DNA from 2 places in the Oleomonas cavernae genome. Region 2 is predicted to be linked to the other one. Evidence: predicted binding sites of a transcription regulator. Region 2 holds the regulator's gene; the other holds the start of a gene.
The links. The regulator HrcA, encoded in region 2, represses chaperone genes, less so after heat shock. The targets are predictions, from matches to a motif close to GTTNGCACTCNCNNNNNGNGAGTGCNAAC.
Positions count from the first base shown of each region.

Region 1: groES (co-chaperone GroES) is a predicted target of HrcA. The motif match lies at 7,444-7,472, and genes of this name have one in related genera.

Region 1 is NZ_QYUK01000011.1:2,210,363-2,224,701, forward strand. Features, by position in the region: gene D3874_RS14415 (EAL domain-containing protein) at 1-905, shown strand, start outside; gene D3874_RS14420 (hypothetical protein) at 1,155-1,574, opposite strand; gene D3874_RS14425 (hypothetical protein) at 1,703-2,059, opposite strand; gene D3874_RS14430 (low temperature requirement protein A) at 2,255-3,454, shown strand; gene D3874_RS14435 (hypothetical protein) at 3,441-5,279, opposite strand; gene groL (chaperonin GroEL) at 5,404-7,047, opposite strand; gene groES (co-chaperone GroES) at 7,084-7,398, opposite strand; gene D3874_RS14450 (N-acetylmuramoyl-L-alanine amidase family protein) at 7,817-8,542, shown strand; gene D3874_RS14455 (DUF423 domain-containing protein) at 8,551-8,916, shown strand; gene rodA (rod shape-determining protein RodA) at 8,988-10,130, shown strand; gene D3874_RS14465 (exopolysaccharide biosynthesis protein) at 10,149-10,784, shown strand; gene D3874_RS14470 (DUF4262 domain-containing protein) at 10,827-11,318, shown strand; gene D3874_RS32460 (cytosine deaminase) at 11,465-12,277, opposite strand; gene D3874_RS32465 (amidohydrolase family protein) at 12,247-12,744, opposite strand; gene D3874_RS14480 (TetR/AcrR family transcriptional regulator) at 12,928-13,590, shown strand; gene D3874_RS14485 (hypothetical protein) at 13,603-13,923, opposite strand; gene ftrA (transcriptional regulator FtrA) at 14,027-14,339, opposite strand, start outside.
Region 2 is NZ_QYUK01000011.1:4,223,901-4,238,239, reverse strand. Features, by position in the region: gene dnaJ (molecular chaperone DnaJ) at 1-1,001, opposite strand, end outside; gene dnaK (molecular chaperone DnaK) at 1,069-3,006, opposite strand; gene tsaA (tRNA (N6-threonylcarbamoyladenosine(37)-N6)-methyltransferase TrmO) at 3,251-3,715, opposite strand; gene D3874_RS24355 (copper chaperone PCu(A)C) at 3,726-4,364, opposite strand; gene D3874_RS24350 (DUF2946 family protein) at 4,429-4,878, opposite strand; gene D3874_RS32240 (response regulator) at 5,222-5,866, shown strand; gene D3874_RS32235 (DNA-binding transcriptional response regulator) at 5,829-6,158, opposite strand; partial or broken gene D3874_RS32230 (sensor histidine kinase) at 6,275-7,042, opposite strand; gene grpE (nucleotide exchange factor GrpE) at 7,991-8,572, opposite strand; gene hrcA (heat-inducible transcriptional repressor HrcA) at 8,609-9,649, opposite strand; gene D3874_RS24320 (c-type cytochrome) at 9,812-10,297, shown strand; gene D3874_RS24315 (GNAT family N-acetyltransferase) at 10,314-11,231, shown strand; gene D3874_RS28190 (hypothetical protein) at 11,253-11,810, opposite strand; gene D3874_RS24310 (VOC family protein) at 12,171-12,644, opposite strand; gene D3874_RS24305 (ArsR/SmtB family transcription factor) at 12,856-13,176, shown strand; gene D3874_RS24300 (SRPBCC domain-containing protein) at 13,193-13,657, shown strand; gene D3874_RS24295 (GyrI-like domain-containing protein) at 13,677-14,141, shown strand; gene D3874_RS24290 (MAPEG family protein) at 14,219-14,339, shown strand, end outside.

The sequences.
Region 1 (14,339 bases), 2.0 Mb from region 2:
GGGCCAGCATCGGCATCTGCGAAATCTCGCCCACCGCGACCCTGGGCGACCTGATGAGCCAGGCCGACGTCGCCTGCTATGCCGCCAAATCCGCCGGCCGGAACCGGGTCTCGCTCTACCGCCCGGGTGAAAGTGATGCCAAGCGTCACCACCAGGACATTCATGTCGCCGCCGGCATCCGCGCGGCGATCACGGCCAACCGCTTCCGCCTGTTTGCCCAGGAAATCCTCGATCTGCGCCAGGACGGGCGGCGCCGGCCCTACTACGAGATCCTGCTCCGGCTGGAGAACGAAGCCGGCGAGATGATCGCGCCGGGCGGCTTCATCCCCGCCGCCGAGCGCTACGACCTCATGGGCGACGTCGATCGCTGGGTGGTGCGCACCCTGTTGCGCGACTACGGCCCGCGGCTGCGCGGGGCGCACGACCTGGCCCTGGCGATCAACCTGTCGGCCAATTCGCTGAACGATCCCTCGCTGTGGCCCTTCATGCAGACGGAATTGCACGCCTCGGGCCTGGCGCCCGGGCGGTTGCATTTCGAGATCACGGAAACCGCCCTGATCAACAACCTGCAGGCGGCAAGCCAGTTCGTTTCGGCCGCGCGGGCCGCCGATTGCAGCATCACGCTCGACGATTTCGGCTCGGGCCTCAGTTCGTTCCCCTATCTGCGGCAGTTTCCGGTCGACCAGATCAAGATCGACGGCAATTTCATCCGCCAGCTCAAGACCAGCATGGCCGACCGCACGATCGTCGAGGCGATCAACGACCTGGGCCACCGGTTCGGCGCGACCACGGTCGCGGAATTCATCGAGGATGCCGAAACCCTGGCCATCGTGCGGGAAATGGGCGTCGACAAGGCACAGGGCTATTTCATCGGGCGCCCGGTGCCGCTCGATTCCATCCTATAACGCTCAGCGTTCCCGCGGATACTGCTCCGGGCGCTCCTGATAGTAAGGCGGCGGGTAGTAGTTATAATAGGCGGGACCGGAACCCGCATAGTAGTCCGGCCCGCTGTCCCCGGGAACACGATGCAGCCGCCGAGCGGCGCGACGGCGGCGAGCAAAGCACCGGCCAGAATTCTTGGCCTCAATCCGGTCATTTTTCGTCCTCCGATCCATACTCATCGGATTCAACGCGCCGCAACGCCTTAAGGTTCGCTACCGGTCGTCCTTGCCCCGCTGGAAGCGGGTGGAGTCGTAGCTCACGTACCAGCGGCCATCGTCGGGACTGCGGTAGTAGTAGCGATCATCGGGGATCGCGGCGTCGTAGTAGCGCGTTGGCGGCGCCGCCGGCACATAGTAGACACCCGTTGGCGCCGGCGCCGGGGTGGGCGCGTAATACGACGGGACGACATAGTATCCGGGTGGCGTATAGGCGGGCACGGCGCGCGCAGGTACCGTGCGCACCGGATAGTAGGTCGGTTCGCCATAGTAGGTCGGATCGGTGCTGCCTGAATAATAGGCTCGCCCGCCGGCGTCGACCTGCTCGACACGTCTTTGGGCACAACCGGCGAGGGCGGCCGCCAGGGCGATCGCGGCCAGGCCGCCGCCGATGATTTTGGCCTGTAGTCGTTTCATCTGCCTGTCCTCCGAAATTGCACCGACGGACCTTTGCCGGGGCAAAGGCTCGTCGGGCTTCTGAAAGGACAACGCCCCGGCAGCGACGGAGGTTTCATTCCCCGGCAATATGCCGGGGTCAAAAGGCGTCAATGGTTCTTGTCGTAGCGATAGCGATAGTAGGGCGAGCGGTCGTCGTCGTCGCGATCGTGGCGGCGACGGTCGTCGTCGGTGTAGCGCCGATAACGGCGGCGGTCGTCATCGTCGTCGCGCCGGTCGTAACGGTGGTAGCTGTCGTAATGGCGCGGGCGGGCGGGCGCATAATAATAGCGCGGCGCCGGTGCCGAGTAATAGCGCGGGGCTGGTGCCGAGTAATAGGATGTCGACGGCCGGCTATAGTACCGCGACCCGCTATCCACCGGATAGGCGACACAACCGCCAAGCATAAGTGCCAAGGCCGCGGCGGCAATGCCGCCCCTCAACACCTTCACCCGATGCAGTGCCATCTTCTTGTCCTCCTGGACAATGGCCCTCGATAGGCAGCCGGAACGATCGTCGGCCGCCGATTATTGTAGCCATGCAGTGGAGAAACACGGCATCCCTGATCCGGGTTGCACGGGGCCTGCACGATTTACGCGGTGCACCGCCCCGCCCGGCTGATTACCATTGCACCACCAAGGGTTAGGCGATCGGGGTGGGTAATGGGCAGATCAGGCGAGCATTCCAGCGTACTGCGCCAGCGCAAGCCGCACGAACATGGCCGGGTGACCTTCGTCGAGCTGTTCTTCGACCTGGTTTTCGTGTTCGCCGTGACGCAGCTTTCCCATTCGCTGCTGAAGCATTTCACCCCGTTGGGCGCGCTCGAGACGGCGCTGCTGCTGATGGCGGTCTGGTGGGTGTGGATCTACACCTCCTGGGTCACCAACTGGCTCGATCCCGACAAGCCCGCCGTCCGGCTGATGCTGTTCGGCCTGATGCTGGCCGGCCTGCTGCTGTCGACCTCGTTGCCGGAAGCCTTCGAGGCGCGCGGCCTGCTCTTTGCCGGCGCCTATGTCGCCATGCAGCTTGGCCGCAGCCTGTTCATGCTGTGGGCGCTGAAGCCGCACAGCCCGGGCAATTTCCGTAACTTTCAGCGTATCTCGATCTGGCTGGCCGTGTCCGGTGCCGTGTGGCTTGCCGGCGGCCTGGCCGAAGGCGAGACGCGGCTGGCCCTGTGGGTGGTGGCGCTGGCGATCGAATATGCCGGGCCGTCCCAGGGCTTCAGGGTTCCGGGCCTGGGCCGTTCCATGACCAGCGACTGGGACGTCGAGGGCGGGCACCTGGCCGAGCGCTGCGCCCTGTTCGTGATCATCGCGCTGGGGGAATCGATCCTGGTGACCGGCGCCACCTTTGCCGAGCTGGCAGCCGATCCGGTCACGATCAGCGCCTTTCTGGCCTCCTTCATCGGCAGCGTCGCCATGTGGTGGATCTACTTCAACATCGGCGCCGAACGCGGCAGCCACCATATCGCCAGCGCCGAGGATCCCGGCCGCATCGCCCGGCTGGGCTATACCTATATCCACCTGCTGCTGGTCGCGGGCATCATCGTGACGGCGGTGGCGGACGAATTCGTCCTGGCCCATCCCACGGGCCATGGCGAGCCGGGCGTAACCGCGGTGGTGATCGGCGGGCCGGCGCTCTACCTGCTGGGCAACATGCTGTTCAAGCGCCTGAGCGCCCCGAACCTGCCGCTGTCGCACCTGGTCGGGCTGGGCCTGCTCGCCCTGCTCGTTCCCGCCGGTTTCTTCACCTCGCCGCTGCTGCTCAGCGCCGCCACCACCGTGGTCCTGGTCGCGGTCGGGATCTGGGAGGGCCTGTCGCTGCGCACCCCGGCGGCGAGCGGCACGCTCAGTCCGCCTTGACGTTCAGGCCCAACAGCTTGGCGAGCCCCTCCATGTCTTCGATCCGGCCGCCGATCTCGGCAAAGGTGGCGATCCGGGTCGGGGCCAGGGTCAGCACGATGCGCTTGGGGTCGGCGAAGAAGCGCGTCACCTCGGTTACGGCTGCCTTGGTGATCGGCCCCGGCGCCGACAGGGAGGCATTGGCGAGGTCTTCCTGAGTCTGGGCAACCAGATCCTCGGGCGAGATACCCTGCTCCCCCGCCATGACCTTGATGAGGCGGCCGAACAGCGAATGGTCCTCGTAGCTGGCGGTCAGCGCCTCCAGCTTGGCGCCGGCCAGGGATAACGGCGGCCGCATGGCGCTCATGGCCTCGTAAAGGGCCTTGATGTCGTAGTCGACGAATTTGAACGTCAGGGAAAATGTGCCGCCGTCCGCCTGGGCAATCTCGAACTGCTTCATTTCCAGCGACTTGGTCTTGTGGTCGTAGGTGTAGGCGATGTTGGCGTCCAGCTTGATCTCGTCGTAGCCGAGGTCGGCAAGCGGCCGGCGGGCTTCTTGCGAGTCGATGATCGCGATCGGAAAGACGAAGCCCGACAGCCGCACCGAGCCGGCCGACGCGATATTGTCGACATAGTCGCTGCCCTTGACGACGAAACTTCCCAGCTTCACCGGCGGCAGCCCCTCCCGGGCGACCGCGAGATCCGCCAGTTCATAACCTTCGACACGGAAGCCGCCGAAATCGGGCGCCATGCCGGTTCCGTCGGCCCAGGGCTTGAAGAACCCGCCGAGATCCACGCCGGACATCGCAAAGCGGCCCAGGGTGACGACGATCTTCTCGTCGCCGGGCCGGATGGTGAATTCGGACCCTTCATAGGCCATCTGCGCAAAGCTGATCCCGACCTGCCTGGTGACGGTCCACTTGGCGATCTTGCCGTCGAAGGCAGCAGCCGGGGTCTTGCCCGAGATGACGCAGTTTTCGCCGCTCGCCTGATCGACCGAAACATCCTTGCCCATGGCTTCGAGCATCCGGGCCATCTCGCCCAAGGCTGCTTTCGGGTCAGCCTGGATCTGCTCGGGCGTCGAGGCCGGCATATCGGGCCCATAGCCGGTCATGAGGGCCAGGGAACTGGCACTGATGCCATCGTAGGTCGCGCGGTCGCAGCCCACGCGGACGGAGCCGTCGGGTGCCGCCGAGGCCCAGCCATGGAGGTCGATCCTGCCGACCCTGGCACCGTCGAAGGCCGAAACGGCGACGGCGTGGAAGCTGACGGTCGGCTGGGTCGTGCCCGGCGGATCGAGTTGCACTTCCCGGGCGGCGGCGCTGTCGAACGCCAGGGCGCTCAGCCAGTCGCGCAGGGTGCCTTCCTGTGCCAGTGGCCGGCCGCTGATCCCGGCCACATGCGCATCATCGAAGGCAACGCTGCTGGCAGCACCCTCGAAGCGCACCTTGGCCGCCGTGATTTCGCCGGCCAGGGAAAGACGATCCGGCGCCGCTGTCCCCGGCGCGGCCGGGGCCAGGAACGCCTTGATGTTTTCGATGTCGAGCCCGGTCAGGACGAGGCCGGTCAGCGTGATGGTCGAGGCATCGAGCGAGACATCGGCCGGCATCAGGCGCAGTTCGGCCAGCGCCAGGCGGGTTTGCGTGCATTCGAGGCCCGAGACCGTCACCTTGCGGTCGGGCGCCAATTTGGCGATCACGGCATCGAGATCGGCGCGGATCGTGTCGCAGTTCAGCACCGCGACCCGCGGCGCCTCGCCGCTGCCCGACAGGAGCCAGCCGGCGAGGCCGATCGCCCCAGGACCAGGACGGCAACAATGCCGAGGCGCGTCTTGTTCATGAAGCAATTCCCGATGCCAGCACTGACCGAGTGATAGCATATCCGGCCATCACGCCACCCGTGCGCACAAAGAAAAACGGGGCCGGCTTGCGCCGACCCCGTCTCTTTGGCTGCAGACTTGTGTGGCTGGATCAGAAGTCCATGCCACCCATGTCGCCCATGCCGCCGCCGCCCGGCATCTGCTGGGCCTTCTTCTCGGGACGATCAGCGATCATCGCCTCGGTGGTGATCAGCAGGCCGGCGACCGAAGCGGCGTCCTGCAGGGCGGTACGAACGACCTTGGTCGGGTCGATGATGCCGGCCTTCACCATGTCGGTGTAGACGTCCGTCTGGGCGTCGTAGCCCTGCTTGTTGTCCTTGAGCTCGAGCAGCTTGCCCGAGATCACCGCGCCGTCCTTGCCGGCGTTCTCGGCGATCTGACGGACCGGGGCCAGCAGGGCGCGACGGATGATGTCGACGCCGTGACGCTGGTCCTCGTTCGCGACGACGACCTTGTCCAGAGCACGCGACGCGTACAGCAGGGCCGAACCGCCGCCCGGGACGATGCCTTCTTCGACCGCGGCGCGGGTCGCATGCAGCGCGTCGTCAACGCGATCCTTGCGCTCCTTCACCTCGACTTCGGTCGAACCGCCGACCTTGATCACCGCAACGCCGCCGGCGAGCTTCGCCAGACGTTCCTGCAGCTTCTCGCGGTCGTAATCCGACGAGGTCTCTTCGACCTGGGCACGGATCTGGTTGCAACGGCCGAGGATCTGATCCTTCTTGCCGGCGCCGTCGACGATCGTGGTGTTTTCCTTGTCGATCGACACCTTCTTGGCCGAGCCGAGCATCTTCAGGTTGACGTTCTCGAGCTTGATGCCGAGGTCTTCCGAGATGACCTGGCCACCGGTCAGGATCGAGATGTCTTCCAGCATCGCCTTGCGGCGATCGCCGAAGCCAGGCGCCTTCACCGCCGCGACCTTCAGGCCGCCGCGCAGCTTGTTGACCACCAGGGTGGCCAGCGCTTCGCCTTCGACGTCTTCCGCGATGATCAGCAGCGGACGGCCCGACTGCACCACCGCCTCGAGGACGGGGAGCATCGCCTGCAAGCCCGAGAGCTTCTTCTCGTGCAGCAGGATGAAGGGGTTGTCGAGTTCGACGGTCATCTTCTCGGCATTGGTCACGAAGTACGGCGACAGGTAGCCGCGATCGAACTGCATGCCCTCGACGACGTCGAGTTCGGTGTCGAGGCCCTTGGCCTCCTCGACCGTGATCACGCCTTCCTTGCCGACCTTCTCCATGGCCTTGGCGATCATTGCGCCAATTTCCTTCTCGCCATTGGCAGAGATGGTGCCGACCTGGGCGATCTCGGCCGAGCCGGCGATCTTCTTGGACTGCTTCTTGACGTCGGCGACGACGGCCTCGACCGCGAGGTCGATGCCGCGCTTCAGATCCATCGGGTTCATGCCGGCGGCAACGCCCTTGCAGCCTTCGCGCACGATCGCGGCGGCCAGCACGGTGGCGGTGGTGGTGCCGTCACCGGCGATGTCGTTGGTCTTCGAGGCCACTTCGCGCACCATCTGGGCGCCCATGTTCTCGAACTTGTCGGCGAGTTCGATTTCCTTGGCGACCGTCACACCGTCCTTGGTGATGCGCGGGGCGCCGAACGACTTCTCGATGACGACGTTGCGACCCTTGGGGCCGAGCGTGACCTTCACCGCATCGGCGAGGATCTCGACGCCGCGCAGCATCTTGGCGCGCGCATCGGTATTGAAGCGAATTTCCTTGGCAGCCATTGGCTTACTCCTTGAATTCTAATGCCGGGGCGTAGATCAGGCGGCCTTCTTGCCGGCCTTCGTGGCGACGATGATCCCGAGGATGTCCGATTCCTTCATGATCAGCAGGTCTTCGCCTTCCAGCTTGATCTCGGTGCCCGACCACTTGCCGAACAGGATGCGGTCGCCGGCCTTCACTTCGAGCGGCACGACTTCGCCGTTCTCGTTGCGGGCGCCAGCGCCGACGGCGATCACTTCGCCTTCCTGCGGCTTTTCCTTGGCGGTGTCGGGGATGATGATCCCGCCCTTGGTCTTCTCTTCGCCTTCGATGCGACGGACGACGACGCGATCGTGCAACGGCCGAAACTTCATGGAAACCTCCTCCGGATGTAGACAAAGGCCTATGGGGGCCGCGTTGCTAGCACTCCTCAGTGGCGAGTGCCAGCGGACCGCGCAGACTTAGGCTTCGCCCCTGCCGCTGTCAAGAACGCCAGGGCGAATTTCACAATGAAATCCGCAATTTGGCAGTGCAGCATGGAACCTGGCTTCGATCGGAATCTGAGTGAATCGCGACAACTTCTTGATTTACTGTGATTTCTTTGGCATTTTCGCAGGCTTGGAGCAGGCATCGGGCCGATGGGGAAATCGGGGGTGGCCTGTTCTTCGTCGTGCTGCGGAGTTCCCGTCGGTGGATCGTCGCTCGGTCTTGAAACTTGGCCTATCGCTCCCCTTTCTGCTGTCGGCTGGGGCGGGGGACGCGCTTGCCGCGAAACTGGCGGGCGGCGTGCCCATGCCGGGCCGCAAGCCCAAGGCGCCGGCGGCGACCACGCCCATCGACCAGCGGCCGATCATCGTGCTCGACCCCGGCCACGGCGGCCGCGACCCCGGCGCCATCGGCCCCAGCGGCGCCTTCGAGAAAACCATCACGCTTGACCTGGCCCGGCGCATCGCCGCCCGGATCGAGGCCGGCGGCACCTACCGCGTGGTCCTGACCCGGCGCAAGGACGTCTTCGTGCCCCTGCAGGAACGTGCTGCCGTCGCCCAGCGCGTGCAGGCCGACCTGTTCGTCTCGATCCACGCCGATTCGGCGCCCAACCCCGATGCCCGCGGCCTGTCGGCCTATACCCTGTCGGAAAAGGCGTCGGACGGCCTCGCCGCGGCCATCGCCGACCGGGAAAACGCCGCCGACCTGATCCACGGCATCGACATCGGCGTCGCCGACCCGGAAGTGGCCGCGATCCTGTTCGACCTGACCCGGCGCCACTCCCTGAACACCGCGCTGGCGCGCAAGGCGCACATCGTGCGGACCGCCGGCGCCAAGCTGCGCCTGCTCGACAACCCGCGCCGTTCCGCCAATTTCGCCGTGCTCAAGGTGCCCGACGTGCCGGCCCTGCTGATCGAGACCGGCTTCCTGTCGAATGTCGCCGACGAAAAGCTGCTGACCTCGGACAACAGCCGGGCCAGGATCGCCAACGTCCTGGCCGATGCCTTCGCCGGCGCCATGGCGGTCGCCTGAAGGGTGCCTTGTACCGCCTCACCCTTGTCATCGCGGCACTCGACGGCCTGGTGGGCGTGGGGCTCGGCGCCTTTGCCGCCCATGCCCTGAAAGCGACCGCCACGCCCGAGGCCCTGGCCCTGGTCGGCACCGCCAGCCTCTACCAGATGATCCACGGGGCGGCGGCGGTAGCAGGCCTGCGGCTGGTCGACAAGGGCTGGGTCTGGGCCGCGGCACCCTTCTGCCTGGCCGCCGGCGCCCTGCTCTTTGCCGCCGCCCTCTACGGCATCGCGCTGGCCGACCTGCGCCTGGGGCTGGTCGCCCCGATCGGCGGCACCCTGATGCTGGTCGGCTGGGCCTGGCTGCTCATCGCTGCGGTATTCCGGCGCGCGTGAGCGCCTTTGCCCTGGCGCCTGTTCCGGGCTAGAACGGGGCATCTGCACACCATGATTTCGAGACCCGAGCGTTGAGCTTCTATTCGAGCCGCGACGAAAACCCGTCCCTGGGGACGCGCCTCCTGTCGATCAACTGGGGCCTCGTGCTGCTGGTGATCGCCATCGCGGCGATCGGCGTCGCCATGCTCTATTCCAGCGCCGGCGGCAAGTGGGATCCCTGGGCGGGGCGGCAGTTGGCGCGCTTCGTCGTCGGCCTGGGCGTCATGGTCGTGGTCGCCGTGATCGACGTCTCGCTCTATGCCCGCTACGCCTATGTGCTGTACGGCGTGACCCTGGCGGGCCTGGTCGGCGTCGAGGTGATGGGCTCGATCGGCATGGGCGCGCAACGCTGGATCGACCTGGGGTTTTTCCAGATCCAGCCCTCCGAGATCATGAAACTGGCCCTGGTGCTGGCCCTCGCCCGCTATTTCCACGGCGTCATGCCCGAACAGATCGGCCGGCCGACGGTGCTGATCGTGCCCCTGCTCATGGTCCTGCTGCCGGTCGCGCTGGTGCTGAAGCAGCCCAACTTAGGCACCGCGAGCCTGCTGTTGCTGGGCTCGGGCGCGATCTTCTTCCTGGCCGGGGTGCGCCTGTGGAAATTCGGCATCATCATCGCGGCGGGCATCGGCGCCCTGCCCGTTGCCTGGGAATTCCTGCACGACTACCAGCGCCGCCGGGTGCTGACCTTCCTCAACCCGGAAGCCGATCCGCTGGGCGCCGGCTACAACATCCTGCAATCGATGATCGCGCTGGGCTCGGGCGGGGTGTTCGGCAAGGGCTACCTGCTGGGGACGCAAAGCCAGTTGCGCTTTGTCCCCGAGGTGCATACCGACTTCATCTTCCCGCAACTGGCCGAGGAATTCGGCATGATCGGCGGCTTGCTGCTGATCCTGCTCTACGTCTGCGTCTTCGGCTATGCCCTGGCGATCGGGCTTGGTTCACGTCACCAGTTCGGGCGCCTTGTCGCGCTGGGCATCGGTACCCAATTATTCCTCTATGTCTTCATCAACCTCTCCATGGTCATGGGCCTGATCCCGGTGGTGGGCATTCCCTTGCCGCTGGTCTCCTACGGCGGCTCGGCGACCATGACCCTGATGATCGGCGTGGGCCTGATCCTGTCGGTCTCGGTCCACCGCGAACGCCGGCTGGCGCGCCGGCTCGACCATAGTTAGTTGCTCAAGCGAGGCTTCGTGGCGCGTCACAAGGACAAGCACACCCTGCGCGAGCCGACCGCGGCGGAAGCCCTGGTCACCCTCGCCTTCGGCTATTCGGGCGAGCGCATTTCGATCGGCGAGATCGTCGATCCCCTGGCCGAACGCGGCTTCGGCCTGCTGATCCTGCTGCTGGCCCTGCCCACCACCCTGCCGATCACGCCGCCCGGCCTCTCGGCCATCGCCGGCTTTCCCATCGCCTTCATCGCCCTGCAGATGGCCATCGGCCTGCCCCGGCCCTGGTTGCCGCAGCGGGTCCGGCGGCGCTCGATCCTGACCGGCGACCTGCAGCGGGTGGTGCGCGGCAGCCTGGGCGTCGTCACCCGCCTGGAGCGGGTGCTGAAACCCCGCCTGGCCTTCCTCACCGGCTGGACCCAGGAACGCCTCGTCGGCCTGCTGGTCGCGACGCTCGGCCTGATGCTGGCAAGCCCCATCCCCTTCACCAACATTCCCCTGTCGATCGCCATCGTGTTCCTGGCGCTCGGCCTGATCGAACAGGATGGCCTGATGACCCTGATCGGCGTCGTCGGCGGCATCGCCGCGATCAGCTTCCTGGTCTACATGAGCGTCATCTCGTGGGACGCCATGTCAGGCTGGATCGGGCATTTGTTCTAGGGGTGCAAAGGCACCATCCCAGGGTGGAAAAGGGGCTGGCCTGTGACTCAGGAATTCGACAGAGCCGAGCAAGATGTAATCGACACGGTCAAGCGGGTGGGCTGGCAGGTCAAACTGATCATTTCAGGGGAGAACGACGACCCGAATTTACCTCCCTTCGCCTACACTGTCGGCTTGGCTGTTACCTTTGGCTGGCCTGAGTTGATCTGCTTCGGCCTTCGCACGGAGTATTTGGGGCAGGTCATCAACAACGCGGTGGCAGAGCTCAAGAGCAAGGGGCAAGTGCCGGCCCCCGGCGTTCAGCTTGATCAGGTACTTGAACGCGGGCCGGTGCGGCTCGTGGAATTCTCGCCGTCTCTTTACCGGGAGCACCTGGGCTGGGCCATCTGGTTCGCCGCCTCGCAGGGACTTACACCCCGACAGTTCAGTTGCCTTCAAGTGCATTGGCCCGACAAGGCCGGGCGGTTTCCCGATGATCCGGCGTGCGACTTGGGTGCCCGCGAGTGCCAGTCGCCAACCGGGCGCCTTCAATAAGATATCCAGGGAGAGTCGCCCTGCCCTGATGCCCGCCCCATGCGTCATCCCGGCGAAGGCCGGGATCCATGGATGTGCAGCGAGACCTGAGACCAGCCACGACGCCTGCCAGGGCAATGGATCCCGGCCTTCGCCGGGATGACGAGTCAGAGAGGGCGTGTGAAATCGACCTTCACGGTTTCGTTGCCCAGGTGCACCGTTGCCTCGACCGGCGGGGTCTGGGCGATGACGCGCCCGCGGCGCACAACCCATAGACGGGCGGGTTTCAGGCGCAGGGCCTCGATCGGGTTGCGCGCCTGGAGCACCACCAGGTCGCCGTGGCAGCCGACGTCGAGGCCATAGCCGTCGAGGTTCAGGGTGCGGGCGCCGTTGGCGGTGACCGACTGGAACATCGCCTGCATTTCGCCAACGCCGGTCATCTGGCCGACGTGGAGGCCGACATTGGCCACTTCCAGCATGTCGTGGGAACCCATGGCATACCAGGGATCCATCACGCAGTCGTGGCCGCAGGCGACGTTGAGGCCGGCCGCCATCAATTCCTTCACCCGGGTCATGCCCCGGCGCTTGGGATATGTATCGTGGCGGCCCTGCAAGGTGATGTTGATCAGCGGGTTGGCGATGACGTTCAGCCGCGCCTCCGCCATCAGGCCGATCAGCTTGCTGACATAGTAATTGTCCATGGAATGCATGGAGGTGAGGTGCGAGCCGGTGACCCGGCCCTGCAACCCCAGGCGCGTCGTCTCGGCCGCGAGGCTCTCGACATGGCGCGACCAGGGATCGTCCGACTCGTCGCAATGCATGTCGACCATCAGGCCGCGGTCGGCGGCGATCTCGCAAAGGGCGGCAACACTGGCCGCGCCATCGGCCTGGGTGCGTTCGAAATGCGGGATGCCGCCCACCACGTCGACGCCCTTGTCGAGCGCGCGCTTCAGGTTCTCGGGCGAGCGGGCATAGCGCAGGTAGCCGTCCTGGGGAACGCCACCAGTTGCAGGTCGATATAGGGCCGCAGCTCCTCGCGGATCTCGAGCAGGGCGTCGACGGCCAGCAGGCGGTCGTCGCAGATGTCGACATGGCTGCGGATGGCGAGCGTGCCCCGGGCGATCGCCCAGTTGCAGAATTCGCGCGCATTGGCCTTGATCGCCTCGACGGTGAGATACGGCTTGAGTTCGCCCCAGATGGCGATGCCTTCCAGCAGGGTGCCGCTCTGGTTCAGGCGGGGATTGCCCAGGCTGAGCGTCGAATCCATGTGGAAATGGCTGTCGACGAAGGGCGGCGTCACCAGCCAGCCGGCGGCATCGACGACCCTGCCCGCCGCCGCCGCGATGCCGGCCTCGACGGCGACGATGCGGCCCTTCTCGATGGCGATATCCAGCCCGGTGCGCCCGTCGGGCAGGGTGGCGTTGCGGATCAGCAGGTCGACACTCATCTCTCTTCCTTGCGGGACACGCGGGCACAGATCAGGCACGGCGATCAGGTTCGAGGCAAGCGGGCGCGATTGCAACCGGTCTGTCCGTTCGGTCAGGTTTTCGCCGCCCGGCGATCAGCCGTGCTTGTCTTCCCAAGCGTCCTCGCATTCGATAGCCATGGTGGTGCGGCACGGCGAGGTGGCATGGAGCAGACGGTGGAGATCGAGGCGGCCAACGGCGACGGCCCGCGCGGCGGGCGCATTCGCGAACGCAACCGGCTGCGCATCATCGCCGCGGCGGAAAAGGTCTTTGCCGAACGCGGCTTCGACGGCGCCACCACGGCCCAGATCGCCGAGGCCGCGGGCCTCGCCAAGTCCAACGTCCACTATTATTTCGGCACCAAGGAGGCGATCTATCGCGCCGTGGTCGCCGGCATCGTCGAATTGTGGCTGAAGGCCTTCGGCGACATCACCCAGGACGACGACCCGGCGGTGGCCCTGACCGACTACATCAGGCGCAAGCTGGTCTATTCGCGCAAACGCCCGCTGGCCTCACGCATCTTCGCGATCGAGATCATCCGGGGCGCCCCGATCCTCAAGCCCTTCCTGGAGGCGGACCTGAAGCCCTGGGTCGAGGCCAAGGCGGGCGTGCTGGAGCGCTGGGCGGCACAGGGCAAGATGGACCCGGTGCCGGCCCATCACTTCTTCTTCCTGGTCTGGGCGGCGACCCAGACCTATGCCGATTTCGCGGCCCAGATGACCGCGGTGCTGGGCCGCAAGAAATTGAGCGATGCCGATTTCGAGACGGCAACGCGCACGATCACCCGGATCGTCCTGAAGGGCTGCGGCATCAAGCCTGTGAGCTGATGCCGCGGGTCATCACTTGATCGCCGACGAGCCCTCGGTGGTGACCGGGCGCTGGGTGGCGCCGGGCGGCACCACTTCGGGCGGATACTGGGTGAAGGCGTCGGTGAAGAAATCGGTCTGGGTGCCCGGCTCGGGCTGACCGGCAGCACCCGGCGTGCGGCGGGCCGCGGCGGCAGCGCCCGTGGGCGCCTCTTCCGGCGGCGGCGGGGCCGACAGCAGTGGCGGCCGGTCATCCTCCGGGCTTGTGGTCTGGGCGAGCGCGATCGACGCGAAGGATCCCAGCGACAGCGACAAGGCCGCACAGACGGCGGCCGCTAAACGATACTTGGCCATGACCCTGCTCCTTGCGCACGTGGCCGTGCGCCGGTGGCCCCGGAATCGGGGTGCATCCATGTCCTTAAAGGTAGGGTCGCGCCCCCATCGGGGCAAGCGACGCTTACAATTCTAACGAACCCGGGGCCTCGAGGTTCCCGCTGTCACCAACCGCGAAACGGGCACGATAGGCCGAAGGCGTGGTGCCCAGCCGCTGCCGGAAATGATGCCGGAGCGTGGCAGCCGCCCCGAAGCCGCATGCCTGGGCGATCGCCTCGATCGAACTGTCGCCCGCCTCGAGCAGGTCGCGGGCATGGCGCAGCCGCTCGGCCAGCAGCCATTCGCCCGGGGTCGAGCCGGTCACCTCGCCGAAGCGGCGCAGGAAGGTGCGGACACTCATGCCCGCCTCGGCGGCCAGGGCGGCAATGGAATGTGCG
Region 2 (14,339 bases):
ACCACCGCGTTGATGTAGAGGTCGCCGAAGGCGCCGCCGCGCAGCGCCGGCATGCCCTTGGCCTTCAGGCGGAACTGGCGGCCGGTCTGGGTGCCGGCGGGGATCGCGACCCGCGCCCTGGTGCCGTCGATGGTCGGCACTTCGATGTTGCCGCCCAGGGTCGCGGTGACCATGGGGATGGGCACGCGGCAGAACAGGTTGCCGCCGTCGCGCCGGAACAGGGCATGGGGCGCCACGGTCAGGAAGATGTAGAGATCGCCCGGCGGCCCGCCGCGCAGGCCGGCCTCGCCCTCGCCCGACAGGCGGATGCGGGTGCCGTCCTCCACCCCCTGCGGGATGTTGACCGACAGGGTCTTGTCCTTGGCGACGCGGCCATGGCCGCCGCACACCTTGCACGGATCCTTGATCACCCGGCCCGAGCCCTGGCAGGTCGGGCAGGTCCGCTCGACCGTGAAGAAGCCCTGGGCCGCGCGCACCTTGCCGGCACCGTTGCAGGTGCCGCAGGTGGTGGGCTTGGAGCCGGGCGCAGCACCAGCGCCGTCGCAGGCCTCGCAGGAAATGGTCGAGGGCACGCGGATCTGCGTCTTCTTGCCCTTGAACGCCTCCTCGAGGCTGATCTCCATGTTGTAGCGCAGGTCCGAGCCGCGGGTGGCGCTGTTGCCGCCACGCTGGCCGCCCCGGCCCATGAATTCGCCGAACAGGTCGTCGAAGACATCGGCGAAGGACGAGCCGAAGTCGAAGCCCCGCGCGCCGCCGCCAGGGCCCCCGCCCGGACCCTCGAAGGCGGCGTGACCATAGCGGTCATACGCGGCGCGCTTCTCGTCGTCCGACAGGACCGAGTAGGCCTCGTTCATTTCCTTGAATTTTTTCTCGGCTTCCGCGTCCCCGGGGTTTTTGTCCGGGTGCCATTTCATGGCCATCTTGCGGAAGGCTTTTTTGATCTCGTCGCCCGAGGCGCCGCGCGCCACGCCGAGGAGTTCGTAATAATCGGTCTTCGCCATGGCGGACTCCCAATCGTCCGGCTACCCGGCCGGTGTGAAGACACCGGCCGGGCCATCCGTCATGACCTCAGTTGGCGGACTTCTTCTTGTTCTCGTCGACTTCCTCGAAGTCGGCGTCGACAACGTCCGGCCCATCGTTGGCCGGGCCGCCGGCCGACGGGCCGGCATCGCCGCCGCCCGCCGCCTGGGCCTTCTCGGCTTCCGCCTTGTAGATCGCCTCGCCGACCTTCATGGCCGCCTGGGCCAGGGCCTCGGTCTTGGCCTTGATCGCCTCGGCGTCGTCATTGGCGACCACGCCGCGCAGGTCGGCGATGGCGGTCTCGACCGCCGACTTCTCGGCTGTGCCCACCTTGTCGCCATGCTCGGCGATGTTGCGCTCGGTCGAGTGGATCAGGGCCTCGGCGTGGTTGCGCGCCTCGACCAGTTCCTTGCGCTTCTTGTCCTCGGCCGCATTGGCCTCGGCATCCTTCACCATCTTCTCGATGTCGGCGTCGGACAGGCCACCGGAGGCCTGGATGCGGATCTGCTGCTCCTTGCCGGTGCCCTTGTCCTTGGCCGAAACCTGGACGATGCCGTTGGCGTCGATGTCGAAGGTCACCTCGATCTGGGGAATGCCGCGCGGCGCCGGCGGAATGCCCATCAGGTCGAACTGGCCCAGCATCTTGTTGTCGGCGGCCATCTCGCGCTCGCCCTGGAAGACCCGGATGGTGACCGCGTTCTGGTTGTCGTCGGCGGTCGAGAAGGTCTGGCTCTTCTTGGTCGGGATCGTGGTGTTACGCTCGATCAGGCGGGTGAAGACACCGCCCAGGGTCTCGATGCCCAGGGACAGCGGGGTCACGTCGAGGAGGAGCACGTCACGCACGTCGCCCTGCAGCACGCCGGCCTGGATCGCGGCGCCCATGGCCACGACTTCGTCCGGGTTCACGCCCTTGTGGGGTTCCTTGCCGAAGAAGCTCTTCACGATCTCCTGGATCTTGGGCATGCGGGTCATGCCGCCGACCAGGACCACTTCGTCGATCTGGCCGGCCGACAGGCCGGCATCGCTCAGCGCCTTGCGGCACGGCTCGACCGTGCGCTGCACCAGGTCGTCGACCAGGGCCTCGAACTTGGCCCGGGTCAGGCGCAGGGTCAGGTGCTTCGGGCCCGTGGCGTCGGCGGTGATGAAGGGCAGGTTGATTTCGGTCTGGACCGCCGAGGACAGTTCGATCTTGGCCTTCTCGGCCGCTTCCTTCAGGCGCTGCAGGGCCAGCTTGTCCTTGCGCAGGTCGATGCCGCCCTGTTCGCGCTTGAACTCGTCGGCCAGGTAGTCGACCAGGCGCATGTCGAAGTCTTCGCCACCCAGGAAGGTGTCGCCATTGGTCGACTTCACCTCGAACACGCCGTCGCCGATTTCCAGCACGGACACGTCGAAGGTGCCGCCGCCCAGGTCATAGACGGCGATGGTCTTGCCGTCCTGCTTGTCGAGGCCATAGGCCAGCGCCGCCGCGGTCGGCTCATTGATGATGCGCAGGACTTCAAGGCCCGCAATGCGCCCGGCGTCCTTGGTCGCCTGGCGCTGGGCGTCGTTGAAATAGGCGGGAACGGTGATCACCGCCTGGGTGACAGTCTCGCCCAGGAACGATTCGGCGGTTTCCTTCATCTTCTGCAGGATGAAGGCGGAAACCTGGCTGGGGCTGTACTTGGCTCCGCGGATATCGACCCAGGCGTCGCCGTTGTCGGCCTTGACGATCGAATAGGGCACCATGCCCTTGTCCTTCTGGGTCATCGGGTCGGCGAAGGAGCGGCCGATCAGGCGCTTGATCGCGAACAGCGTGCCTTCGGGATTGGTGACACCCTGGCGCTTCGCGGCCTGGCCGACCAGACGCTCGCCATCGGGAGTAAAAGCCACCATCGACGGCGTGGTGCGCGCGCCTTCGGCATTCTCGATCACCTTGGGCTTGGCGCCCTCCATGATGGCGATGCAGGAATTCGTCGTCCCAAGGTCAATACCGATTACCTTGCCCATATCTCTCTCCTTTTCGGCAGGCGTCGACGGCCCGTCCGGCACCGGCAACACCCCCTGACTTCTCCGGGGATTGAGCGACAGGGGCTAAAACCCCTGTCACGCTGGGGCTTATATAGGGCCCCGTCCTGCGGCCCGCAACGCCCCGATAGCGGCCAGCAACGATGGCCATGACGAAATGTCACGGGCAAGGCGACCGCCACGGGGAAATGGGGCGGCCGGCTCGGGGCGTCAACCCTGCCGGCGATCACTCGGGCAGGGGGGTGAACTGGCAGCGGTCGGGCTTCAGGTCGACCAGCGGCGTGCCGTCGAGGCAGTCGAGGCCCCGGACCTCGAGGCCGGACGGGGTGCGCCCGACCAGGGCGACGAGCGAACTGCCGATCGGGTTGGGCCGGACGGGCGAGCGCAGGGCGAAGGTGCCCCGCGTCCGCCCGTCGCTGGCCGGGCTCTGCCGCACCAGGTCGCGGCGCGCCTGGTGCAGCCAGTAGAGGACCTCGATCCGCTCGTACTGCTCGATGCCGTCGAGCGCCGGCAGCCACAGCGGGTGGAGCTCGATCCGGCAGACCGGGCCGTCGAGGCGCCCCTGGCGGGGACAGTCCGGCCGGGCGGTCCAGGGGGTGCGGATGGTGCCGATGAAGAGCAGGCCGGCATCGGTCGCGGCGGGCAGCTCGACCGCGACCTCGTTGGGCCGGATATCGCTCGATCGGACCACGGCCGCCCCCTCAGTTGTGCTTGTGCTCCGCCTCGCCGCCGGCGGCGCCCGCCGGGCCGACGACGAACTTCACCTCGACGGTGCCGGCCTTCTCGAAGCTCAGAGTCGCCAGGAAGGGTTCGCCTTCCTTCAGCGGGTGCTTCAACCCGATGAACATCAGATGGATGGCGCCGGGCTTGAGCTCGACCGCCCCCTTGGCCGGCACGACCAGGCCGTCGGTCAGTTCCTTCATGCTGGACATGCCGTCGGCGCTCATCGCCATCTCGTGGATCTGGACCTTCTCGGCGATGTCGCTGCTGACTAAGACCAGGCGATCGGGCGTATCGCCCTTGTTCTCGATGGTGAAATAGCCGCCGCCCACCGTGGCGGCCCCGGGCGTCGCCCGGGACCAGGGATGGAGGATTTCCAGCGGGCCCAGCTCGTATTCATGGGCCTGGGCCAGGCTGGCGAAGCCCATCAGCAGGGCCAGGACGGCGGCGAAGCGCGAGAGCATGTTCATGGCGATACCTTGCATCAACGAATGGCGGGTTTGAAGGCGCGGCAGCACGAACAGCCCGGCATGGAAGCGCCAGCGCCGGATGGCGCGGCGGAAGGCCCCGGTCGAACGGGCGATCGCGCCCGTCGCCGGCCCGGCAACGATTTCAGTCATGGAGGTAACCCTTAAGGCTGATGCGAGAGCGCGGGCAGGGCCACGCGCGACGGTTTTCGCGAAATCAGGCCGAAAGGGTCGGGGGTGCGCGAGGCTGGGCGCCAAGGCGTGGCGTGGCCGGCAGGATCGTCCCGCCGACGGCGACCCAGGGCGACAAGGCCATCGCGACGGGGATGGGTGGCACGCCAAGAGCGGGTGGCGGGCCCAGCAGGTTCTGATGGGCCAGGGCCTGGCACAGGGCGCAGTCGCGCGGCACCGGCGGCTGCTTGTGTTCGGGGGGCTTGACCTTGCCCGTCTCGTCGAGCGCGACCAGGCTGGCCAGCGGCACCACCTGATAGCCATAGAGCGTGCAGATCACCACCGACATGCCGTCGCCGCCGGTCTTGGCGGCCATGGCCATCGCCGCATGATGCCAGGCCGGCACCAGCGCCTGCAACAGGATCGCCAGCGCCGCCAGCCAGGCGCCCAGGCGCCGGCGCGGCAGGTTTCCAGCGATGGCAGGGCTGCGGCTCATGACTTTAGCTTTAGGCCCGGCAACCGGCCGGCGCAACCGGCCGGCCGATGGCTGCGACAATCGGCCGGGCGAGCGCGCCCGCACCCTCAATCGTCATGACCGGGCTTGTCCCGGTCATCCACGTCGGCAAGCTGCCTTTTCCGTCGACGGATGTGGCTCGTCTCGACGTGGATGCCCGGCACAAGGCCGGGCATGACGATCAAAAGTGGTTCCAAGGTTCCCGAGAACAGCCAGTTTCAAAATTCCCGACAGCCATGTGCCTTCACCGGGCCGCGGGAGACCGCGTTATCCAGGGGCCGGTTTCGTGTAATCATCAAGGGTGGGGAAGCGGGGATGGCCGGGCATGGACGACGGGGCGCTGACGATTCTGGTCGCCGACGACCACACCCTGTTTCGCGACGGGCTGCGCCAGGTGCTGATCCAGTTCGACCCACGGGCCCGGGTGGTCGAGGCGGCGAGCCTGGCCACCGTCTGCGCCGCGCTGCGCGCCGAACCCGCCATCGCCCTGTGCCTGATCGACCTGCACATGCCGGGCATGGCCGGGCCCGAAAGCCTGGAGGTCATCCGGGCGGTGGCGCCCCGCACCCCCTTGCTGGTGATCAGCGGCGACGACACCCCGGCCCAGATCGAGGCCGTCCGTGCCCACGGCGCCGCCGGCTTCGTCGCCAAGACCGCGTCGATCCCCGCCCTGCTGGACGCCTTGCAGGCCGTGCTGGACGGCGAAGCCTGCTTTCCCCAGACCCCGGTCGTGCCGCCGCCGGGCGGCCACCGCCTGACCGAGCGGCAGGTGGCGATCCTGCGCCTGATGGCCCAGGGCGCCAGCAACAAGGAAATCGCCAACAGCCTCGGCATCGCCCTGCAGACGGTGAAGAATCACGGCGCCACCATCCTGCGCCTGCTCAACGCCCGCAACCGCACCGCGGCGGTGCAGGCGGCAATGCGCCTGGGGCTTATCGGGGCGCCGCCGGGGCCAGCAGGGCCGCCGTAACCTTGGCCAGCTCGTCGGGGTCGACCGGCTTGTGCAGCACCGGCCAGGCCTGGCCGTGCAGGCTGCGCAGGCGCTGCGGCCCGGTGTCGCCGGTGACGATGATCGCGGCCAGCGGCGTCGCCTGGCGCCGCGCCACTTCGTCGATGACATCGTCGCCGGTGACGTCGTCGGCCAGACGATAATCGGCGATGACCAGGTCGGCGGCGCCGCCCAGCCGCTCCAGGGCCGGGCCGAGGCCGTCGGTGGTTTCGGCATGGGCGGTCTTGAGGCCCCAGCCCTCGAGCAGGGCCACGGTCGCCAGGGCCACCGCCCGGTCGTCCTCGACCACCAGCACCCGGGCACCCGGGGAATGGCATGGGCGCGGTCCGGCAGCGGCAGCGCCAAGGCCGGGGCGCAGGCCGGCAGGGTGACGCGAAAGACACTGCCCCGGCCGGGGATCGAGCGGAAGGCAAGGTCGTGGCCCAACAGGCCGCACAGGCGCTTGACGATGGCCAGGCCCAGCCCCAACCCGCCTTGCCGGTCGGACGAGCGCCCGCGCAGGCTGAAGAATTCCTGGAAGATTTCCTGCTCGTGCTCGGGTGCGATGCCGATGCCGGTATCCCAGACCTCGACCAACACCTGGTCGCCGCGCCGGCGCGTGCCGATCAGCACGCCGCCCTCGCTGGTGTAACTCAAGGCATTCTCGATCAGGTTGCGCAGCAGGCGGCCCAGCAGGGTGGGATCGCTCAGCACCCAGGCCTCGGTCGGGCGCAGGGACAGGCGCAGGCCGCGCTCGTCGGCAAGGCTGGCGAAGGCATCGGCCGCCTGGGCCAGCAAGGGGCCCAGCGCCAGGGGCGCCGACACCGGCTGCACCGTACCGGCGTCGAGGCGCGAGATGTCGAGCAGGGTGTCGAGCAGGCCGCGCAGGCCGGCCAGGGACTCGCGCACCCGGGCGACCAGGGCCGCAGATTCATGGTCCAGCGGGCGCGCCGCCAGGGTCTCGACAAACAGGCGCAGGGCATGGACGGGCTGGCGCAGGTCGTGGCTGGCCGAGGCGAGGAAGCGGGTCTTGGCCTGGGCCGAGCGCTGCGCCTCGTCCAGGGCGCGGCGGGTCTGGGCCAGGGCATCGCTGAGCGAGGCGACCAGGGCCTGGTTGGTGAAGCGTAGGGCAAAGGACTCGCGCACCTGGGCGTTCATCCGCCGGCCGACATTGAGCAGCACCAAGAGATAGACCAGCAGCATCAAGGCCATCTCGTTCGAGGTCGGGATGTCCGAGAGCCAGAACTGCCCGGCCAGGATGCCCAGCGCCGGTACGACGGCGACCGGGATCGCGCGGTAGCGCGGGCTGAGCGTGATGGTCGCCGCCGCACACATGCCGCCGACCACGAAGGCGATGGCGACCTCGAGCTCGTAGTGCCCCGGGGCCTGGAGCAGGGTGGCCGCGCTGCCCCACATCACGCCGTTGAGCGCGACCAGGGCCAGATAGGCCCGCTCCCAGCCCGGCAGGGCCGCGTCGGGCGGCGCCACGGCGGTGAAGCGCCGCACCATGGCCAGGCGCATCAGGCCCACCGCCATGATTCCCGCCGCCCACAGCACAACCGCGCCATGGGGCGCGAAATCCCAGGCCATGGCCCCGGTCAGGCCGATCAGCAGGATATGGGTGAAGCCCGGCTGGGCATTGCCGAACATGGCGCGGATCTGCGCGGCGGCGAGCACCGCGGGATCGATATCCGCCGGGCCGGCCCTCTCCGCTTGCGCACCCGGCATCATGATCGGCAGATCCCCCGTTTCCGGCGCCCACCATGCGGGGCTTCGCGCCGCCGCTCAAGCACCGCGGCCGCCAGTACCAAAGTACCAGTACCCCTGGGCCTCTGTCGCCCGGGCCGCCCGCGGCCTAGGCTGCGCTCGCGATCGTGAGATCGGTGGAACCGGGGGGCTCCTCGGCCGGCTGCCAAAGCGTCCGGCCGGACCGATCGCACCAGACGCACCGTCGGGGTGCTGCCCTCGGGATGACGGAGCCGTCATCCCGAGGGCAGTTGTTTTTTTGGGCCCCTCAGACGCCGGGCGGCCGCTTCCGCGGCCTTGGCTCGCTTCGCTGAAGCTCCGCGGGGCCTCAATGGCCCAGGGGGGCTTGGCGCTCGCTCTTCAGACCGTCTGGTCGACGTGGACCGGGGCGTCGGCCTTGGCGACGCCGACCTTGGCGGCGCGCAGCAGGCGGTCGGCGATCTGGTAGCCGGTCTGGATCACCTGCACGATCGAGCCGGCAGGCTGGCCGGTGCCGGGCACCTCGAACAGCACCTCGTGGCGATGCGGATCGGCCTTTTCGCCCACCGCCGGCGCGATCTTGGTGATCGAGGCCTTTTCGAAGGCGGCCAGCAGCTCGCGCTCGGTCAGCTCCACGCCGGCCAGCAGGTTGGCCACCGCCTCGTCGGCGGCGCGGACCTCGGCCGGGACGGTGTCGATGGCGCGGCGCAGGTTGTCGGCGACCGAGGTCAGGTCGCGCGCGAACTTGGTCACCGCATACTTGGCCGTGTCCTCGCGCTCGCGCTCGAAGCGGCGGCGCATGTTTTCGCTCTCGGCGAAGGCGCGCAGCAGCTTGTCCTTGAGCTCCGCCACCTCGGCGAGCAGCGATTCGACCGTCGGACCGGCCGGAATCTCGAGCTCGATCGCGGCTTCCGCCTCGATCTCGGGCTCGTTGGCTTGGGCATTCTCGTTCTGCGTCGTCATGATACTTCCAGCGAAATCAAACTTGAGGGTCGATACCTAGCGGATCAGGCGGCCGATCATCCGGGCGGTATAATCCACCATCGGCACCACCCGCCCGTAATTCACCCGGGTCGGCGCGATCACCCCGATCATGCCGACGATGCGTTCGTCGGCCCGGCGGAACGGGGCCACGATCAGCGACGAGCCCGACAGGCTGAACAATTTGTTCTCCGAGCCGATGAAGATGCGCACCCCATCGGCATCGTGCGCGAGGTCCAACAATTGGAGGACATCGCGCTTGGATTCAAGATCGTCGAACAATTGCCGCACCCGTTCGAGATCCTCGACCGCGGTCAGGTCGTCGAGCAGCCGCGCCCGGCCGGAGACGATCAGGGTGTTGCGCTCCTCGTCGCCCGACCAGGTGGCGAGGCCCGCCTCCACCACCTTGGCGGTCAGGAGGTCCAATTCGGCGCGGCGGTCCTCGATCTCCTTGAGGATGCCGCTGCGCCCCTCGGCCATGGTGCGCCCGCCCAGCCGGGCGGAGGTATAGTTGGAGGCCATCTGAAGGGCGCTGGGCGTCATGCCCAAAGGCACGTCGATGATGCGGTTCTCGACCGAACCGTCCTGGGAGACCAACACCACCAGGGCGCGCCCGGGTCCCAGATAGACGAATTCGACATGGGACAGCGGGTTGTCGGCCTTGGGCGCGATGACCAGGCCGGCGCATTGCGACAGGCCCGACAATTGCCGGGTCGCCTCGGTCAGCAGGTCCTCGACCGAACGGCCCCGCCCCTCGGCCGCCGCCTGGCCCTCGATCGTGCGGCGCTCGTCATCGGTCAGGCTGCCCAGTTCGAGGAACGAGTCGACGAAGATGCGAAGCCCTGCGTCGGTCGGCAGGCGCCCGGCCGAATGGTGGGGCGCATGGAGCAGGCCCGCCGCCTCCAGATCCGACATGACGTTGCGGATCGAGGCGGGCGACAGGGGAAAGCCCAAGCGCTGCGACAGCGTGCGCGAGCCGACGGGCTCGCCGGTCTCGAGATAGGCCTCGACGATCGTGCGGAAGATCTGGCGTGAACGCTCGTTCAGCTCCTGGATCATCGCGGATTCCCTTGGTTTGCGGCTGCAATGTAGGGAGGGGGACGGGGGCGTCAATGTAGGGGGTGTCGCGCTCGATGGAAGCATGGAGACTTTTATCTTGTTATAAGATAATTATCTCATTATAAGTCTTTCGTATCGAAACCGCAGCCGACAGGCCCACCCATGCGCGACACTTTCATCATCGGGGCGGTGATCGCCGCCGCCCTGACCGCTCCCGCCCGCGCCGACGACCAGGTCGAGCGCGGCGAATATCTCGCCACCATCATGGACTGCGGCGGCTGCCACACCACCGGGGCCTTGCTGGGCAAGCCCGATCCCGAGCGCTACCTCGCCGGCTCGACGGTGGGTTTCCAGATTCCGGGCCTGGGCATCTTCTACCCGCCCAACCTGACGCCGGACAGGGAAACGGGCCTGGGCACCTGGACGGCGGCGCAGATCGTCGCCGCGGTGCGCACCGGCGTGCGGCCCGATGGCCGGGTGCTGGCGCCGGCGATGCCCTATGGCCACTATGGCGCCTTGTCCGATGCCGACGCCCAGGCCCTTGCGGCCTATCTCAAAAGCCTGAAACCCGTGCATCATGCCGCCCCGGCGATGGCGGGCGCCGCGGACAAGCCGACCGCGCCCTACCTCGCCGTGGTCATGCCGTAACCCCGAAAGCACCGCCATGGACATCGAGATCCGGCCCCTGGCCGAAGCCGACCTTGCCGCCGCCGACCGCATCTTCCGCCTGGCCTTCGGCACCTTCGTGGGGCTGCCCGAGCCGTCGAGCTTCATGGGCGACGCTGCCCTGATCGCTCCGCGCTGGCACGCCGACCCGCAGGCCACCCTGGGCGCCTTCCGCGACGGCGAACTGGTCGGCTCCAACTTCGCCGCCAACTGGGGCAGCTTCGGCTTCTTCGGCCCGCTGACCATCCGCCCCGACCTGTGGGACCAGGGCATCGCGCGCCAACTGCTGGAACGCACCATGGCCCTGTTCGCGGCCTGGGGCACCCGGCAACTGGGCCTGTTCACCTTCCCCGACAGCCCCAAGCACCATGGCTTCTACGGCAAATTCGGCTTTGCCGTCGGCGCCCTCACCCCGGTGATGGCCAAGCGGGTGGAGCGCGCCGACACCGCCCCCTGGACGACGATCGCCGCGCGGCCAGGCAGCCTCGCCGCCTGCCGGGCCCTGGCCGGTGCGGTCTATCCCGGCCTGGACCTGACGGGCGAGATCGCCGCGGTGGCGGCGCAGAAGCTGGGCGATACCGTGCTGGTCCACGATGGCACCGAGCTGGTTGCCTTCGCCGTCTGCCATGCCGGCGCCGGGACCGAAGCCGGCAGCGACACCGTCTACGTCAAGTTCGGCGCCGCAAAACCCGGCGCCGCCGACGCCTTCGACCGCCTGCTGGCCGCCTGCGAGGCCTATGCCCACGGCCTGGGCGCCACCGCCCTGATGGCCGGCACCAACGCGGCGCGCAGCCGGGCACTGGCGCTGATGGAAGCGCGCGGCTTCAAGGTCGCCTTCGAAGGCGTGGCCATGCTGCGCGATGGCGCGGCGGGTTACAACCGGGCGGAATGCCTGGTGATGGACGATTGGCGGTAGGCGACCGATCGGACTCCTACTCTAATCTCCCGAGCTACCGCTTGCCTGAGTTATTGCTGGGGAAACCTCCAACATTATATTGCATTCTGGACATTTTGTGGTGCCAAACAGGTGAAGGATTTGCTTCGCTACCTCAAGCTGATCATGTGCGACGGCCTTTTGGTGGAGCCATGCTGCCACGGGCGAAAGGTGTTGCAATGGGGAGGGGAAGATAGGGTTTTGAGTACTGGTACGCTTCCTCGGACCGATCCATTCCTCACCCACGCAGAAAAAGCCATAAGCGCCAACAACGAAATATAGGCTGTGCCCGCAAGCGGAGCAGTTGCCGGAAAACTCGCCACTAAAGAGATAGGAAAGATTTCGCCCCCAGAAAAGATGCCCAGCGAGGGCACATAAGGTTTGCAGGCAATAGATGAAGGCTTCTTGGTCGAGTTCGCCTGAAGCCAGGCAGTCTTCCATAAGGGCTTCAGCATCTGGGATGACTGCCTGGATCATGTCGGTTGGCCGCTGATCGACCCCAACCAAATCGTCCGACGCGATGATCGCGCCAACTAGCATCAGCGGCGAGAGCCGTTCCAAGGGGAAAGGCCCTTAGCCAATTCGCAAAGTGGCTGGAGTGCGGCAAAACTCGCAGGGTAGACGGTGCCCTGGTGACACAGGCAACTCCACAATTCTTTGGAGATTGCCCCGCTGGGATGCGTACGAAACCGCCTGATCAGCTCGGGTACGTCTGTTGCCTCACCATACGCATGCGAAAGTGCACTCCAGTCTATCATGACGCTCACCCGCCTACTCAGCCCAGTTGTGCAGGGCGTATTCGCGAACCTCAGACTCGCAAGATCCGGCGACACCCCTTGCCTACGCAAGAGGCGGGTTACAACCGGGCGGAATGCTTGGTGATGGACGATTGGCGGTAGGGCCTACCGCTGGCGATGGGCGTCACCCGCGCCGCGCCGCCTCGATCGCCGCGACGTCGATTTTCTTCATGGTCATCATGGCGTCAAAGGCGCGCTTGGCCTCGTCACCGCCCATCGCCATCGCGTCGGTCAGCACGCGCGGGGTGATTTGCCAGGAAATCCCCCACCGGTCCTTGCACCAGCCGCACTCGCTCTCCTGGCCGCCGTTGCCGACGATGGCATTCCAGTAGCGGTCGGTCTCTTCCTGGTCGTCGGTGGCGATCTGGAACGAGAAGGCTTCGTCGGGCTTGAAATAGGAGCCCCCGTTCAGGCCGATGCAGGGAATGCCCGCAACGGTGAATTCGACCGTCAACACGTCGCCCGCCTTGCCGGACGGATAGTCGCCAGGGGCCCGGCGCACGGCAGTCACCGCGCTGTCGGGAAAGGTCTCGGCATAGAAGCGGGCGGCAGCCTCGGCGTCCTTGTCGTACCAGAGACAAATCGTGTTCTTTTGCATTGCCTGTCCCTTTCGCGTTGAAGCCGGTTTTTCGGCCTGGTTTGAACCTCGGCGGCTCGGCTTTCGTAACCGGAAGCCCTAAAGCGGCCTTTCCGTTCCCGGCCACCAATACTCTTTCCAACGTCGGGTGCGTACCCCAAAGGGCCGGACGGCGCTTGACGATAACTAACTTGTTATATAACAATCTCTTTATTGAAAAGAAAGCCCGCCCTTGCCCAACCTCGACGCCACCTTCTCCGCCCTCGCCGACCCCACCCGCCGGGCGATCCTCGCCCGGCTGGCGCTGGGCGAGGCGACGGTGATGGAACTGGCGGCGCCGTTCGCGATGACCCAGCCGGCGGTGTCGCGGCACTTGAAGGTGTTGGAGGGGGCGGGGCTGATCATCCGGCGGGCCGAGGGCACCAGGCGGCCCTGCCGGCTGGCCCCGGCCGGGATCGAGGCGATCGACCAGTGGCTGACCATGCTGCGCGAGGCGCTTGCCAGGAACTACGACCGGCTGGACGCGGTGCTGGCTGCCATGACACCGAAGTAATCAGGGAGGACATAACGTGCCCAGACTGAGCATCAGGACCGAGGGCGACGCCCATGTCGTCGTCACCAGGCGCTTTGCCGCCGCGCCGGAGGCTGTCTTCCGCGCCCATACCGAGCCCGCGCTGATCCAGCAATGGCTGCTGGGGCCGGAGGGCTGGACCATGCCGGTGTGCCTCAACGAGGCCCGCGTGGGCGGCAAGATCCGCTATGAATGGAGCGACGGCAAGGGCGGCGGCTTCTACCTGACCGGCGAATATCTGGAACTGGTGCCGTTCAGCCGGATCGTCCATGTCGAGCGCATGTTCCTGCCCGAGCGCACACCCGACAACCACGTCGAGACCAGCTTCGTCGCCGACGGCACCGGCACCTTCATGACCATGCGCATGACCCTGCCCGATGCGCAGACCCGCGCGGCAATGCTGGCCTCCGGCATGGAGCACGGCATGGAAGCGAGCTATGTCCGGCTCGAGACCATAATCTGACCTTTGGAGGGATGAAATCATGCTGGATACGCCACGCATCCTCGACACCACGGCCCAGGCGGCCGCCGTCATCCACCTGACCATCCCGCGGGAGCAGATGATGAAGGTCTTCGGCCCCGCCGTGGCTGAGCTGATGGCGACGCTGGCCGCCCAGGGGGTGGAGCCGGTGGGCGCGGTCTTCGCCCACCACCTGAAGATGACCGACGGCCAATTCGATTTCGAACTGGGCGTGAAGGTCTCGGCACCGGTGACAGCCGCCGGCCGGGTGAAGCCGGGCGAGCTGCCCGCGGCCAAGGTGGCGCGCACGATCTACAGCGGCCCCTACGAAGGCCTGCCCGGCGCCTGGGGCGAGTTCATGGCCTGGATGGCCGCGAACGGCCACAAGCCGGCGCCGGACCTGTGGGAGCTCTATGCCGTCGGCCCGCAGTCGAGCCCCGACCCGACGACCTGGCGCACCGAGCTGAACCGGCCGCTGGCGGGGTGATGGGGGGTGGCGGGGGGCGGTTTGCCGCCACCGCCGTGTTACCTTCCGCTCGCCGCGAGGCATGGAGGGGTACACAGATGAGTCTCGAGCTTTACATGCTGCTGCTGGCGGCGCTGATACCGCTGGTCATGGTCGCGGTGCAGGGCACGGCCCTGACCCTCAAGATGGGCATGGGCCCCTTGCTGGGCAATCGCGAGC